2 linked regions of the Urbifossiella limnaea genome follow. The protein of the gene in region 1 interacts with the protein of each later gene in a pairwise test. Links are inferred from orthologs where the notes say so. Each region holds a gene or a part of one and is shown on either strand. Other genes may lie near its edges.

Evidence for each region.
Region 2: the proteins of ETAA1_RS01230 (region 1) and ETAA1_RS11430 interact in binary tests that used the Escherichia coli proteins (3 or more experiments, as listed by UniProt). The link is inferred for Urbifossiella limnaea from one-to-one orthologs.

The regions. Positions count from the first base shown.
Region 1 is NZ_CP036273.1:277,245-284,679, forward strand. What follows is about bases 1,495-4,449. They hold ETAA1_RS01230 (DnaA/Hda family protein), read left to right. Parts: upstream 1,495-2,216; coding sequence 2,217-3,683; downstream 3,684-4,449. Other genes in these bases: ETAA1_RS01225 (GNAT family N-acetyltransferase), read left to right, coding at 1,495-1,896; ETAA1_RS01235 (hypothetical protein), read right to left, coding at 3,807-4,019; ETAA1_RS01240 (ADP-ribosylglycohydrolase family protein), read right to left, coding at 4,128-4,449. In the rest of the region: ETAA1_RS01220 (sulfatase), read left to right, coding at 1-943; more of ETAA1_RS01225, read left to right, coding at 973-1,494; more of ETAA1_RS01240, read right to left, coding at 4,450-4,901; ETAA1_RS01245 (ACT domain-containing protein), read right to left, coding at 5,007-5,438; ETAA1_RS01250 (amidohydrolase family protein), read left to right, coding at 5,670-7,435. UniProt on the Escherichia coli protein: Plays an essential in the initiation and regulation of chromosomal replication. Binds in an ATP-dependent fashion to the origin of replication (oriC) to initiate formation of the DNA replication initiation complex once per cell cycle.
Region 2 is NZ_CP036273.1:2,828,147-2,835,432, forward strand. Bases 1-2,806 are described here. They hold ETAA1_RS11430 (HU family DNA-binding protein), read left to right. Parts: upstream 1-1,144; coding sequence 1,145-1,468; downstream 1,469-2,806. Other genes in these bases: ETAA1_RS11425 (WD40 repeat domain-containing protein), read right to left, coding at 1-767; ETAA1_RS31825 (putative signal transducing protein), read right to left, coding at 1,541-1,801; ETAA1_RS31830 (hypothetical protein), read left to right, coding at 2,001-2,806. Also shown: more of ETAA1_RS31830, read left to right, coding at 2,807-3,758; ETAA1_RS11445 (sugar phosphate isomerase/epimerase family protein), read left to right, coding at 3,830-4,804; ETAA1_RS11450 (hypothetical protein), read left to right, coding at 4,807-5,088; ETAA1_RS11455 (anthranilate synthase component II), read left to right, coding at 5,094-5,678; ETAA1_RS11460 (GNAT family N-acetyltransferase), read right to left, coding at 5,675-6,121; ETAA1_RS11465 (hypothetical protein), read right to left, coding at 6,145-6,690; ETAA1_RS11470 (hypothetical protein), read right to left, coding at 6,730-7,026; argA (amino-acid N-acetyltransferase), read right to left, coding at 7,124-7,286.

The sequences.
Region 1 (7,435 bases):
CTACGAGCAGGGCTTCGACACCTACTTCGCCGAGCCGAACCGCTTCGGCTCGTTCGACAAGAGCGTGCCGAAGGCGGTCGAGTGGCTGGAGGCGAACCGCGACCGCCGGGTATTCCTGTTCCTGCACGGGTACGACGCCCACGGCCAGTGCGAACCCGCCGGCGGCCTCGACTACCGCTACGTCGAGCCCGGCTACGACGGCCGGTTCGCCGGGTCGGTGCTGGAGCAGGAGGCGCTGCGCGAGGAGGGGCTGGCGAGCGGCAAGGTGACGCTCCGCGACGCCGACGTGCGCTTCTGGCGGGCCGTGTACGACGAGAAGATCGCCCGCGCCGACGACCGCTTCCGCCACTTTCTGGACGCCGTCCGCCGGCTCGGTCTGGAGGGGAAGACGGTGTTCGTTCTGACCTCCGACCACGGCACGGAGGTGTACGAGCACCGCCGCTTCGACCACGGCTTCACGCTGTACGACGAACTCGTCCACGTGCCGCTGGTGATCCGCGCCCCGGGCCTGGCTGCGCGCCGGGTGGCCGACCGCGTCGGCAGCATCGACCTGATGCCGACTCTGCTGGACCTGCTGGACGTGCCCGTGCCGCCGGCGGTGCGCGCTCAGCTGCGGGGGACGAGCCTGGTGCCGGCGCTGCGCGGGGAACCGGTGGCGCACGACGTGTACTCGGAGACGGACTACCGCGAGTACACGTTCAAGCGGTCGCTGTTGACGCCGGACGGGTGGAAGCTGATCGCGACGCTGGAGCGGGGGACGCGCGAACTGTACCACCTGCCGACGGACCCGGGTGAGCAAAAGGATTTGGCGGCGGCGGAGCCGGCGCGGGCGGCGGCGCTGGAGGCACAGCTGTTCGCGCACTTCCGGGCGATCGGCCACGACCCGGCGGCGCGGCGGTGGGAGGTGGGGCTGAACCCCGTCTACAACTCGCAGGCGAAGTGACGGGCCGGGTCGCGGCGTACACTTCCCGCATGGGCACCGCCACCGCCGCCGGGCCGGACGACCTCGCCGCCGCCTGCCGCGCCCTCGCCTCCACCCGCCCCGCCCTCGCCCGCGACGACGCCGCCCGCCGCTTCCTCGACCTCCTCCGCTCCGGCGAGTTCGACCCCGCCGGGCTGTTCGTCACCCGCGGGGCCGGCGGCACCGTCCGCGGCGCCGTGCTGGCGCAAACCCTTCCCGGCGCCCTCGGCATCCTCTTCCCGCCGCGCACCACGCCCCACCGCCCCGCCGACGCCGAGCCGCTGTTGGCCGCCGCGCTGGACTGGCTCCGCGGCCGCGGCGTGAAGGTGTGCCAGTCGTTCGCCCCCCGCGGCGACCGGGCCGACGAGCCGACGCTCGCCCGCGCCGGCTTCCGCCACGTCACGGCCGTCGTCCACCTGCGGCGCGAGCGGCGCGACGACCCCGAGCCGGCCGGCGCGCTGACGTTCGAGCCAGTGGACGACGCGAACCGGGCGGCGTTCACCGCGGCGCTGCTGAGAAGCCACGACGGCAGCCTCGACTGCCCCGAGCTCACCGGCACACGCACCGAAGCCGACCTGCTGGCCGGCTTCCACGCCCCGCCGCCGAAGCGGCCCGACTGGTGGGCGCTGGCGCGGCACGGCGGCGAGGCGGTCGGCGTCGTGCTGCTCGAACCGGGCACCGAGATCGGCGCCGTGGAGCTGAGCTATTTGGGGCTGGTGCCGGCGGCGCGCGGGCGGGGGTGGGGCGAGGGGCTGCTGCGGTTCGCGCTGCGGGCCGCCGGCGACGCCCGCGCGCTGACGCTGAGCGTGGACGCGCGGAACGGCCCCGCGCGCCGGTTGTACGAGCGGCACGGGTTCCGCGAGGCCGACCGCCGCGAGGTGTTCCTGTGGCGCGACGGCGACGCGACTTCAGTCAAACTTCCCGGAATCGCCTGAGCTCGCGCCCGGGGCGGTGTTCTCACCCGGGTACGCGGGTGTTCCCGCCTGCGGTGCGGGTCCGGTGGTGCCGCCCGTGCCGCGGGCGCCACGCGCGCCCGGCGCGCCGCCGGGTGAGCTCGCGCACGAGGCGTTGGCGCCCCGGTTCGGGGCTGCATAGTGGAGTGTGTCCCCGGAGCATCGTCGGGGGTCACGCCCGCTCGCCGGCGGGGCAAGGACGTCCGCCGTGCTGCTGGGGGTTCGTCGTGTCGGCCCGTTCGTCGCAATCCCCCCGACCCCCCGCGGCCGCACCGGCCCCGCCCCCCGCCCTCGACAAGGCGGTGGCCGACGCCGTCGCCGCGCGGATCGGCGCCGAGCGCTTCGCGCTGTGGTTCGCCGCCCACGTCCGGTTCGTCGGCCTCGGCTCCGAACTGGTCGTCGTCGCCCGCAACGACTCCTGCCGCGACTGGATTGAGCACACGTTCGGCCAGGCCGTCCGCGCCGCCGCGGCCGAGGCCGCCGGCGCGCCGCTGCCCGTGCGGTGGGTCGTGGACGCGGAGGCCTTCGCGGAGCCGGTCGGAACGAAATCCGAAGCGCGAGACCCGAAACCCGACCCCCCGGGCGCCAAGCCCGACGCGCCGCGGACGCGCACCGATTCCGGGAGCCGGCCCGCACGCCCGCAGACGGACCTGTTCGGCGACCCGGTCGAGCCGCGGCGGGCGAAGCCGAAGCGGGCCGACCCCGAGGCCGTCGGGTTCGACCTGGCCCCGCGCGCCGGGCGGCGGTGGAAGAAGCTCGACGACTTCGTCGTCGGCCCGTGCAACCGGGTGGCACACGCCTCCGCCGCGAGCGTCGTCGAAGACCCCGCCCAGGGCGCGAACCCGCTGGTGCTGCACGGCCCCACCGGCGTCGGCAAGACGCACCTGCTCGAGGGCATCTTCCTCGGCCTGCGGCGCGCCGGCGAGCGGCCGTGCTACGTCACCGCGGAGGAGTTCACCACGCGGTTCGTGCAGGCGTCGCGGCTCGGCAAGATGGGCTCGTTCCGCCGGCAGTTCCGCGAGTGCTCGGCGCTGCTGCTGGACAACCTGAACTTCCTCGCCACCAAGCGGGCCACGCAGGAGGAGTTCCTCAACACGTTCGACGCGCTCGTGGCCGACGGCCGGCAGGTCGTGGTGACAACCGACTGTCACCCGCGGCTGGCGGACGACCTGCTGCCGGAGCTGGCCGACCGGCTGCTCGGCGGCGCCGTGTGGGGGCTGCTCCCGCCCGACCCCGAGACGCGGCTCGGCATCCTGCGGAAGAAGTCGAGCACGGCCGGGCCGCCGGTGCCGGACGCGGTGCTCAAGTACCTGTCGAGCCACCTGCGGGGGAACGTCCGCGAGCTGGAGGGCGCGGTGAACAGCGTCCGCCACTACGCGAAGGTGACGGGCCGACCGGCCGACACGTCGCTGGCCCGCGAGGCGCTCGGCGATCTGCTGCGGCACGCGGTCCGGGTGGTGACGGTGCCCGACGTGGACGCGGCCGTGTGCACGACGCTGCGGCTGGCGACGGGCACGCTGCAATCCAAGGCGCGGACGTGGGCGGTGACGCACCCGCGGATGGTGGCGGTGTTCCTGTGCCGCAAGCACACCGCGGCGACGTACGGCGAGATCAGCAAGCACTTCGGGGCGAAGACGCACAGCACGGCGGTGGCGGCCGAGAAGAAGGTGCGGGCGTGGCTGGCGGCCGACGCCCGGGTGGCGATCGGCGACCGCGACTGGCCGGCGAAGGAGTTGGTGGACCGCGTCGAGCGCGAGCTGCAACGCTGAGGCGGCGCAACGAGGATGGCCACAAAAAGGCACGAAAAGACACAAAAAGGAAGGCTAAACCAAGCCTGAGTTCAGGGTTTGGTCGGCCTTCCTTTTGTGTCTTTTCGTGCCTTTTTGTGGCCATCATTCCGTGTCTTCGTCCTCGCCCGGCGGCTTCGGCGGCGGCAGGTCTTCCGGCATCCCGCCGGCGAACGCCTGCCTGGCGTGCTTGTCGCGGATCGCCTGGTCGGCGCTCGGCCCGCCGCGGCGCCGCCGGTCGCCGTCCGGGTGGACGAACGGCTTGCCGGGCACGGGACCCTTCTTCGCCGCCTTCCGCTTCTGCTTGTCCGACGCCATGACGCGCCCCTTCGGGGGAAATGACCAAGGACCAATGACCCACCAATGACCAAGGAAGACGGCCGGGGGTTCGCGGCTCGGGTCTTTCCCTTGGTCCTTGGTCCTTGGTCATTCCTGACAGAATCGCACCCGGAACGCGGTGACGACCTCCCGCAGCGGGTCGTCGAGTCGCGCCAGCGTCGGTTGCGCGATGGCCGCCGGGACGCCGCCGTAGAACGCCTCCGCCACCGCGCCGGCGACCGCCGCCATCGTGTCCGCGTCGCCGCCGAACGACACCGCCAGCCGCACCGCGTCCTCGAAGCCGGTCGAGTCCAGGAACGCGATCAACGACTGCGGCACGGAGCCGGCGCACGACACGTCGAACTTGTACGCCGGCCGCAGCCCCGCGACGGTGCCGGACAGGTCGTAGCCGAACAGGCTCTGCACGTCGGCGCGGATGCGGTCCTTCGACTTGCCGGTGCGCGCCAGGAACACCGCGGCCGCGACCGCCTGCGCGCCGCGGACGCCGTCCGGGTGGTTGTGCGTCACCGCCGCCGAGCGCTCGGCCTCGTTCAGCACGTCGGAGAGGGTGTCGAACGCCCAGCCGACGGGGGCGACGCGCATGGCCGAGCCGTTGGCCCAGCTGCCGTAGGGCGCGCGCTGGCGCTCCTGCGCCCACTTCACGAACGTGCCGCCGTACCCGGCCGCGGGGTAGCGGTGGTAGTAATCCTGGAACGCGCTGGTGTAGTCGCCGCCGTGCAGGAGCACGTCGGCGACGGCGACCGAGAGCACGGTGTCGTCGGTGAACCGGGCCTTCGGCGGGAACAGGTCGAAGTGCGTGGTCTTGGTGCCGGCCTTCTCGTGGACCGAGCCGATCACGTCGCCGGCGATGCCGCCGAGCATGGTTCGCCCCCGCGTGGTGTGGGGGAAGCATACCCGCCGGCCGCGGGGGCGTGCAGTGTCGGTAGGGATGAAGGTCCACCCGCCGCGGCTGGTGGGCTTCGCCCCTTACGCCGTCCCCAACTCGGCCAGGATGGTGGCGGCCTTGTTGGCGTCGGCGACGGTGTCGAAGGTGGCGTAGCCGATGAACTTGCCGCTGATGACCGACAGCACCAGCCCGTGCAGGTTGATGCCGGCCAGCTCCCAGGCCAGCGTCAGCCGGCCGCTCAGGCCGGCCTTGTCGTCGCCCTCCACCCGCATGACGATCGGCTCCGGCACCTCGTGGAGCCCGGCCTTCTTCGCCGCGGCGAGCTGTCCCTGCCCCTGGATCGGGGCAACGTACAGGTCGCCCATCCCCGCCTTGGTCGCCGACCGCTGGCTGTACACGTATTCGAGGTGCGCGCCGCTCTCGGCCAGGGTCTTGAGCTTGCCCGAGATCCCGCCCGGCTTGTCGTCCACTTCCCCGTGGAAGATGTGGACCCGCTGCATCTTAAAGCTCATCGGAGGCACTCCTCGGGGGGACCGGACGCGGCCCCATCACGGGATGATACCCCTGGCGGCGGGGGTTGGAAACGGGTACGTTTTCGGAATCAGGGGGACGCGGCCGGCGCCGCGTGAAGGGGCGAAGGGGTGAAGGGGTGAAGGGGTGACGAAAACCACCTGTTCGTCACCCCTTCACCCCTTCACCCCTTCACCCCTTCGCCCCTTCACGCGGCACAAGAAAGCGGCACGATGATACTTCGCCTTCTACCCTCCACGGGCCTCGCCGCCGTCGCCCTCGTGCTGGCGTTCGTCCCCGCCCCGGGCCGCGCCGTGCAGCCGCCCCCGCGCGAGGCGCCGCCCGCCGAGCCGCCGCCGACGGCGACCGTCGTGTACCGCAACCTCACCCTGTACACCGCCGCGGCCGGCGCCGACGCGCCGATCCCGAACGCCGTGCTGATCGTGAAGGACGGCAAGGTGCTGTATGCCGGCCCCGCCGCCGCCGCGCCCGCGCAGCCCGCCGACCCCGAGGTGCGCGACCTGGCCGGCGCCGTGGTCATCCCCGGTCTCGTGGACACGCACTCGCACATCGGCCTGTTCGGCCGGCCGGGCGTCGGCGCCAACGCCGACGGCAACGAGATGAGCGGCCCGGTGCAGCCCGGCGTCCGCGCCCTCGACTCGATCAACCCCGACGACCCCGGCATCCGCATGGCCGTCGCCGGCGGCGTCACCACCGCCAACATCATGCCCGGCTCCGGCAACGTCATCGGCGGCCAGACGCTCTACGTCAAGCTCCGCGGCCGCACCGTCGAGCAGATGGTGATTCTCGGCCGGCTGCCCGACGGCTCGATCATCCTCGGCGGCCTCAAGATGGCGAACGGCGAGAACCCGAAGGGGTACGGCCGCAACCGCAGCCAGGCGCCGTTCACGCGGATGAAGGTGGCGGCGCTGCAGCGCGAGCAGTTCGTGAAGGCCCGCGAGTACAAGGCGAAGCGCGACGCCGGCGAGAAGGTCGAGCCGAACCTCGACCTGGAGCCGCTCGTGGAGGTGCTGGAGAAGAAGCGCACCGTCCACTTCCACTGCCACCGCGCCGACGACCTGATGACCGCGGTGCGCATCAGCGAGGAGTTCGGCTTCGAGCTCGTGCTGCAACACGCCACCGAAGGCTACCGCGTCGCCGACATCCTGGCGAAGAAGCGCATCCCGGTGTCGCTGACGCTCATCGACAGCCCCGGCGGCAAGCCCGAGACGATCGGCCTCCTGGAGGAGAACGCCGCGGTGCTGGCGAAGGCCGGCGTGACGGTGACGATCAACACCGACGACAGCATCACCGAGTCGCGGTTCTACCTGCGCACCGGGGCGATCGCGCTCCGCGGCGGGCTCCCCGAGATGGACGCGCTGCGGGCGCTCACGTCGAACGCGGCGAAGCTATTGCACCTCGACCACCGCCTCGGCTCGCTGGAGAAGGGGAAGGACGCCGACTTCGTGGTGCTGTCCGGCCCGCCGTTCTCGACGTACACGCAGGTGCTCGAAACGCACATCGACGGCCGCAAGCGCTTCGACCGCAGCAAGAAGGCCGACTGGGTGTACCAGGCCGGCGGGTTCGCGCTGCCGGACGCGGCGAAGGAACTGCCGGCACCGTTCGCCCCGACCGCGGCCCCGAAGGCGGGTCCGAAGGTGAATGTGCTTGAGGGGCGGGAGCCGAACAACTCGAAGAAGCTGGTCGTGCTAGCCGGCCGCATCCACACCGCCGCCGGGCCGCCGATTGACGGCGGGTCGCTCCTGATCGTGAACGGGAAGATCGCCGCCGTTCTCCGTGGTGACCCGCAGATTCCCGCCGACGCCACGGTCCTCACCGCCAAGGAGGTGACGCCCGGCCTCATCGACCCGTTCACCACGGCCGGCCTCAGTGGCGCGTGGAACCTGCCGCAAGACCAGGACCAGGACGAGCCGTCGGACCCGAACCAGTCCGACCTGCGGGCGCTCGACGGGTTCAACGCGAAGGAACCCCTCCTCGA
Region 2 (7,286 bases), 2.5 Mb from region 1 along the record:
AGGGCCGTGTCCGTCAGTTCGCCGAGCCGCGCCTCGAGCCGCTCGACGTACCGCGCCATCAGCGCCGCCAGCTGGGCGGCGCCGTCCTCCTGGGCCTTGCCGAGCCGTTCGAGCTGCGCGAACGCCAGCCCCTGGAACAGCTTCGGGTCGTCCTCCACGGAGCGGCGGAAGTAGTAGCGCACGGCCACCGCAAGCAGCGGAGCCGCGGTCGGGTCGGACGGCGGCCGCAGCGCCACGAGCGACGCCAGCGACGGGAATCCTTCGGCGTGCAGGTCGGCGGCGAGGGCGTCGGCCACGCCCCACTGCGCGGCCAGGAGTGCGGTCGGTTCGTCGAAGCGGGTGAGGGTGCCGAGCCCGTCGGCGAGGGCGACGGGGTCGGCGTCGCCGGCGAGGAGGCCGGCGGCCCTCGCCGCCGTCAGCTCGGTGCGGCAGCGCGGCACGAACGTCGGGTCGGCGGTCGCCCGGCCGTCGGTCTGCGCGGCGAGCACGAACAGCCGGAGCTGCTCGCGGAACGCGCGGTCCTCGGCACGGTCGGCCACGGCCAGTGCCGAGTCGCCGGCGAGGGCTCGGTCGAGCGTTGCCCACGCGCGGTCGGCAGCGTCGCGGAGTGCGTCGGCGACGCGAAGGCTTTGGTCGCTGAGGCGGTCGGACAGGAAGCGGGCGACGGCCGAGGCGCTTTCGGCGGCGACGGCGACGCCCGTGGCGCGGCACACGCCGCCGACCAGCGGCGCGAGCGCGAACACGGAGAGACGGGCCAGGACACGCACGACGGCCTCCCGGAAACGGGAATGATGGGGATGAAGCCCGACGCCCGCGGCCGGTTTGGAATGGAGGATGACGCCGGCGCAGCGGTTCGTCGGTCACCCGATCGTACCGCGCCACGGCAGGGAGCGGCAGGGGTGAATGCCCCGGCCGGCCGTCCCCGGGTCAGCGTACCACGGGGTGCGATTCCAGCGGTCAACGGGTCGTGTGTGGGGTCGTGAGCTCACAGGACGGACGCGGAAACTCCGGAAAACGGCGGTTTCGCGGAAAAGACCGGCATTATTTCGCGGAAATCCCGGCGTGTCCGTTGACACCCCCCGACGGAACCCTTAGTTTTCAGGCAGTTTCGAGTTCTGATTCCCCTCAGACCGGAGAACACGTCATGGCGAAGGCTGCGAAGAAGGCGCTCACGAAGTCCGCGTTCCTGGCCGAGGTGGCCGAGAAGACCGAGCTGAGCAAGAAGCAGATCGACGCGGTCATGACCGCGATCGTCGAACTGGTGCAGCGGGAGTTGAGCGGCAAGGGCCCGGGCAAGCTGGTCATCCCCGGCCTGGCCCGCATCAGCGCCACCAAGGTGAAGGCCGTGAAGGGCGGCGTCGAGAAGAAGAACCCGCTCACGGGCGGCACCTACATCACCAAGGACAAGCCGGCCTACAACAAGGTCCGGCTCAGCCCGATCAAGGCGCTCAAGGAATCGCTGAAGTAACGTGTGTCGAGGTGATTCCCGAGCCGGCCCCGGGGGAAGCGCCAGGCGCTCCCCCCGGGGCCGGCTCGGTCGTTACTCGCCGACGAGTCCCTCCTCCGTCGTCGTGCCGCGCTCGGCCTCCATCCGCCGGATCAGCGCCGCGGCACGGTCTGCGTCGGCCCGGTGAACCCACAGCTCCACCGAGCCCTGGATCGCGGTGCCGAAGCTCGCCTCCAAACTCTCGCCGAGCACCCTCGCGTCGATCCCCTCGGCGACCAGTTCGTTGCGGTACAGTTCGGTCGTCACGTGGTCGGCCTGGGCCACCTTCACAACGTCGGTCGGGTCGTGTGCCACGGGTGTCCTCCTGGGCGACGGCATGCCAGCACCGCAAACCCCGTTCCGCCCCCGCGCGACGTAGACACACGCCGTGCGGTTGCGACTGGGAGCCGCCGCGTTCCGGCGCCGTCGGTGGCCGGTCCGTGGGGGGTGGGTATATTGTACCCCCGACCCGCGCGGCCCCGTCCGGCCGCAGCCCACCGACTGAGGAACCAGCATGGCAGACGGGCCCAACGCCGCACCCGGATTCAGCTTCCGGGCCGCGTTCCCGTGGATGAGCATCTTCCGCTGCTTCCAGGTCGCACTCGACCCGCGGAAGTTGCTGGTCGCCGCCGCCGGCATCCTGGTCATGTCGATCGGCTGGTGGGTGCTGTCGGCGCTCTTCTACTACAAGGCGCCCGACCGCAGTGCCCCGGAGTACAGCAACGGCACCATCTCCAAGGAGAAGGAGGGGCAGAAGAAGCCCGGCACCGACGCCTCGTACACCGAGGCCGACTTCACCGACATCGGCAACAAGCGGTTCGCCGCCGACTTCGAGAAGTGGCGGGTCATGGCCGACCTCGCCGGCCCCGCCGACGAGGTGGACCCGGCCACGAAGCGGCCGATCCCCGTCGGCCGGTTCCGCGCCGCCCCGTGGGACGAGTACCGCGGCCCGAACCCGTTCCTGTTCGCCACCAACGCGCTCGCCGGCGGCGCCACCGAGCGCGCCGACGCCTTCGGCCGCTTCATCAGCGGCTCCATCCCCGTGCTGGTCGAGCCGCTGGTAAAACTGCTCGTGCCGGTGGCGAAGATGGTGTCGCCGGGCGTCGGGGCGCAGACGCGCGTCTACCTGTTCTTCCTGATCCTGTGGAACGTGGCGGTGTGGGCATTTTTCGGCGGCGTCATCACCCGGCTGGCGGCGGTGAGCCTGTCCGGCCGCGGGCCGGTCACGCTGAAGCAGGCCGTGCAGTTCGTCTGCACCCGGTACGTGAACTACGTCCTCTCGCCGATGGTGCCGCTGGCCATCATCGCCGTCGTGATCGTCGGGCTGTTCGTCTACGGCACGATCGCCCTGATCCCGCTCGTCGGCGACATCCTGCTGCTCGGCCTCCTGCTGCCGCTGGTGCTGCTGGCCGGCGTCATCATGGCCATCTTCCTGGTCGGCCTCGTCGGCTACCCGCTGATGTACCCGACGCTGTCGGTCGAGGGCGACAGTTCCGACACGTTCGACGCCCTGAGCCGGTCGGTGAACTACGTCTACCAGTCGCCGTGGCACTACCTCTGGTACTGGTTCGTGGCCGTGCTGTACGGCGCGATCGTGACGTTCTTCGTGCTGTTCTTCACGTCGCTGGCCGTGTACGTGGGGAAGTGGGCGGTCGGGCTGCCGGCGAGCACGATGGCGGAGAGCCGCAAGCCCGAGTACCTGTTCATCTACGCCCCCGAGTCGTTCGGGTGGAAGGAGCTGTTCCTGCAGGGGAGCCCCTACGAGGTGACGCACAGCACTGCGGTGAGCCCGGCGGGCCGCGTGGTGGACGTGTACTCGAAGAAGGACCCGGCCGAGTACGACCGCAACCGCGCGGAGTTCTACTGGTTCAACACGTTCGGGGCCGGGCTGGTTGGGTTCTGGCTGGGGCTGGCGTTCCTGATGATGCTCGGGTTCAGCTACAGCTTCTTCTGGACGGCCGCGACGGCGGTGTACTTCCTGATGCGGAAGAAGGTGGACGAGGCGGAGCCGGACGAGGTGTTCCTGGAGGACGACGAGCCGCAGGTGCCGCCGGCCCCGCCGAAGCCGCCCGAGGCGCCGGCGGTCGCGTCGGGCCCGGTGGGCGGCACGCCGCTGACGGTCATCACCGCGCCGACGGTTCCGCCCGCGCCGGTGGTGCCCCCGCCGCCTGTGGTCGTGAGCCCGCCGCCGGTCGTTTCGCCCCCGCCGCCGGTCGTCTCGCCCCCGCCGCCGGCCGAGGCGCCGAAGCCGGACGACAAGCCGATCGTGTGACCGGGTGACGTGTACGAAGCCCACCCGTTGCGACGGGTGGGCTTTCTTGTTGCCGCTTCACGGACGAACCCATGCCCCGCCCGGTGTTGCTGTTCAGCGGCCCGTGGGCCGACGTGCCGCTCGACGCCCTCGCCGGCAAGGCCGCCGCCTGGGGCTACGACGGCTTCGAGCTGTGCTGCTGGGGCGACCACCTCGAAGTGCAGCGCGCCCTCTCCGACGACACCTACGGCCCCGCCCGCCTCGACCTGCTGGCCCGCAGCGACCTCCAAGTGCCGGTCGTCGCCAACCACAAGGTCGGGCAGGCCGTCTGCGACCCGATCGACAAGCGGCACCAGGGCCTGCTCCCCGACTACGTCTGGGGCGACGGCCGGCCCGAGGGCGTGCGGCAGCGCGCCACGGAGGAGATGACGGCGACGTTCCGCCTCGCCGAGCGACTCGGGGCGGGCGTCGTGAGCGGCTTCACCGGCTCACCGATCTGGGGCTACGTCGCCGGCTACCCCGCGCCACGACCGGACGTCATCGCGGACGCGCTGAAGGAGTTCGCCGCGGCGTGGCACCCGATCCTCGACGCCGCCCGCGACTGCGGCGTCCGCTTCGCGTGCGAGGTTCACCCCGGGCAGCTGGCGTTCGACCTGTACTCGGCGGAAGTGGTGCTCGACGCCCTCGGCGGCCGCGAGGAGTTCGGCTTCCTGTTCGACCCGAGCCACCTCCACTGGCAGGGCGTGGACCCGGCCGCGTTTCTGCGGCGGTTTCCCGATAGAATCTACCACGTCCACGTGAAGGACGCCCAGCTGACGCTCGACGGCCGGGCCGGGCTGTTGGCCGGGTACTGGCCGAGCGGCGACCCGCGGGCCGGCTGGCAGTTCCGCTCGCCGGGCCACGGCGGCATCGACTGGCCGGGCCTGGTGCGCGTCCTCAACGAGATCGGCTACGACGGCCCGCTCGCCGTGGACTGGCACGACCCCGGCATGGACCGCGAGTACGGCGCCGCCGACGCCTGCCGGTTCGTGAAGGCCATCGACGTACCCGCGCCGGCGCGGAGGTAACGGTGAAGTTCCCGAGCTTCGACGACGCCGAGGCGCTGAAGGCCGAGTGGACGGACAAGTACGTCCGCGTCCGGGAGGGGGTGCCCGAGTACACCCGCTTCGCCGGCATGGTCGGCCGCGTGGTGACGGTGAACTACGGCGGCCGGGCGCTGGTCGACTTCGCCGACGGGGCGTGGTACGACATCCCGGCCACGGCCGCGTTCCTGGAAGTCGTGACCGCTGCCGACGTGAAGTTTGACGCCACCGCGAACAGCGCCCAGAAGCTCCCCACCCGCCAATCCTGACGCCGATGATCCTGCTGATCGACAACTACGACTCGTTCACTTACAACCTCGTCCAGCGGTTCGGGGAGATCGACCCGACGCTGCCGATGCAGGTCGTCCGTAACGACCAGATCACGCTGGCCGAGATCGAGGCCCAGAACCCCACGCACATCATCCTGTCGCCCGGCCCGTGCACGCCGAAGGAAGCGGGCATCTGCAACGACGTGTTGGTGCGGTTCGCCCCCACGCGGCCGATCTTCGGCGTGTGCCTCGGCCACCAGTGCATCGGCCACAGCTTCGGCGGTGAGGTCGTCCGCAACAGCCGCATCATGCACGGGAAGGTGTCGCCGATCTACCACGACGGCAAGGGCGTGTTCGCGGGCATGTCCAACCCGTTCGACGCGACACGCTACCACTCGCTGGTGATCCGCCGCGAGACGTGGACGAACCCGGACTTCGAGGTGAGCGCCTGGACGGCCGAAGGGGAGATCATGGGCGTGCGGCACAAGACGTGGCCGCTGCACGGGGTGCAGTTCCACCCCGAGAGCTTTTTGACCGTCGAAGGGCCGACGATCCTGAAGAACTTCCTGGCGCTGGCACCGGTCCGTTAAGACAGGCTCTTCTCGAACAGCACCATCGTGACGCCGCGGTCGGCGTCGGCCCGGGTGCCGACGATGTCGTAGCCGAGCCCCAGGGCCATGTGCAGCATCGGGTGCTGGCTGTTGGGGCATTCCAGCCGCACCGACTCGTAGCCGCGCTCGCCGGCCCACTCCTGAGCCGCTTCGAGCAACTGTGAGCCGATGCCGGCCCGCCGCGCGTCCGGCAGCACGCCCCACGTCGAGGCGATGAACACCTCGGGCTCCGCCTCGTAGCCGAGGAAGAAGCCGACCGGCCGGTCCTTGATCCGGGCCACCAGCGGCAGCACGTTGTACCGGCCGAGGCAGCGGCGGCGGAACGTCTCCTCCGTCCGCGTCGGGCGGTACACCTGGTTGTAAAGTTCGACCAGCTGCGGGAGTTCTTCCTTCTCCAGCACGTCGATCACAGCGTCGGCCATCGGCACGCCCCCGTCCGGCGCACTCAGCGGTGCAGGCCGGAAATGATCTCGTCCCACGCCGGCACATTCCAGGTGGCAATCAGCTCGCGGAGGACTTCTCCGGCCGTGTCCTCCTCGGCGGGCGACACCACGCCGCCGCCGACCTCCCCGTCGTCGCCGTCCTCGTCGTCCCCCGCCGGCTCCGCGACGGGCGCCGCCACCACGACCGGCGCCCGGCCGGCGGCCTGATAGCTGGGGGCTGGCTCGTCCGCAATGCCGGCGTCGGCAGCGTCTCCTTCGCCCTTCTTCCGACGACGCCGGCGGCGCCGCCGTTTGCGACCGTCGCCCGGTTGCTTGTCGCCGGGGCCTTCTTCACCCTCACCCTCACCCTCGACTTCGCCCTCGGCCGCCTCGTCGGCGAGACCTTCGGCGAACTCGGGTTCCTCCTCGACCGGGGTGGCGTGAAGCTCGTGGATCGCCTCCGGCTCCTCGACTTCCTCGGGCGGCGAGGCGTCGGCGGCGGAGGCGGTCGGCTTCTGAACGCCGAGTTCGCGGGCGAGGTCGCCCCAGTCGTCGTCCGGGTCGGTCATGGGAGGGTTCTTGTCGGTGGGTAAGGTACCGACATCTTATCAGGCCGCCGCCGCCCCGGACACGCCGCCCACCACCCAGGCCCGCGCCGCGCCGGTCAGCGCGACCTCGACCACCCGGTCCCCGAATTCCGCGCCGAAGCCGCCCGCCAGCGCCTCGGCCAGGGATTCCCCATCCGGCAACTCGTCGCGCGGGACGAAGTACACGCCGGGGCGGCCGAGTCCGTCCGCGAGTCGATCCCACGACGGGGCGGGGAGGCCGGGAAGGAGTTTACCCAGGAACGCGGCCACGGCGTCGTCGAGACAGGCCCGCGGCGGGAGGATGTAGAACGTCGCCATGCCGCAACGATCGGCCGCGGCGGGGAGGGGAGCGGGGGCAAAAGAAGAAAGCTCACGCAGAGGCGCAGAGCCGCAGAGAAAGAACCGTCACTCCCGTTCATCTCTGCGGCTCTGCGCCTCTGCGTGAGCTTTCTTCGTTGAGCACTTTCACCAGCACCTGCGACTTGCGCCCCTGCTGCTCGTACCGGTCGCGCCGGGTCGGCGGCAGGTCGTCCGGCGTGCCCAGCGCAAACCCCGCCTTCTGCACGAAGTAGTTAATG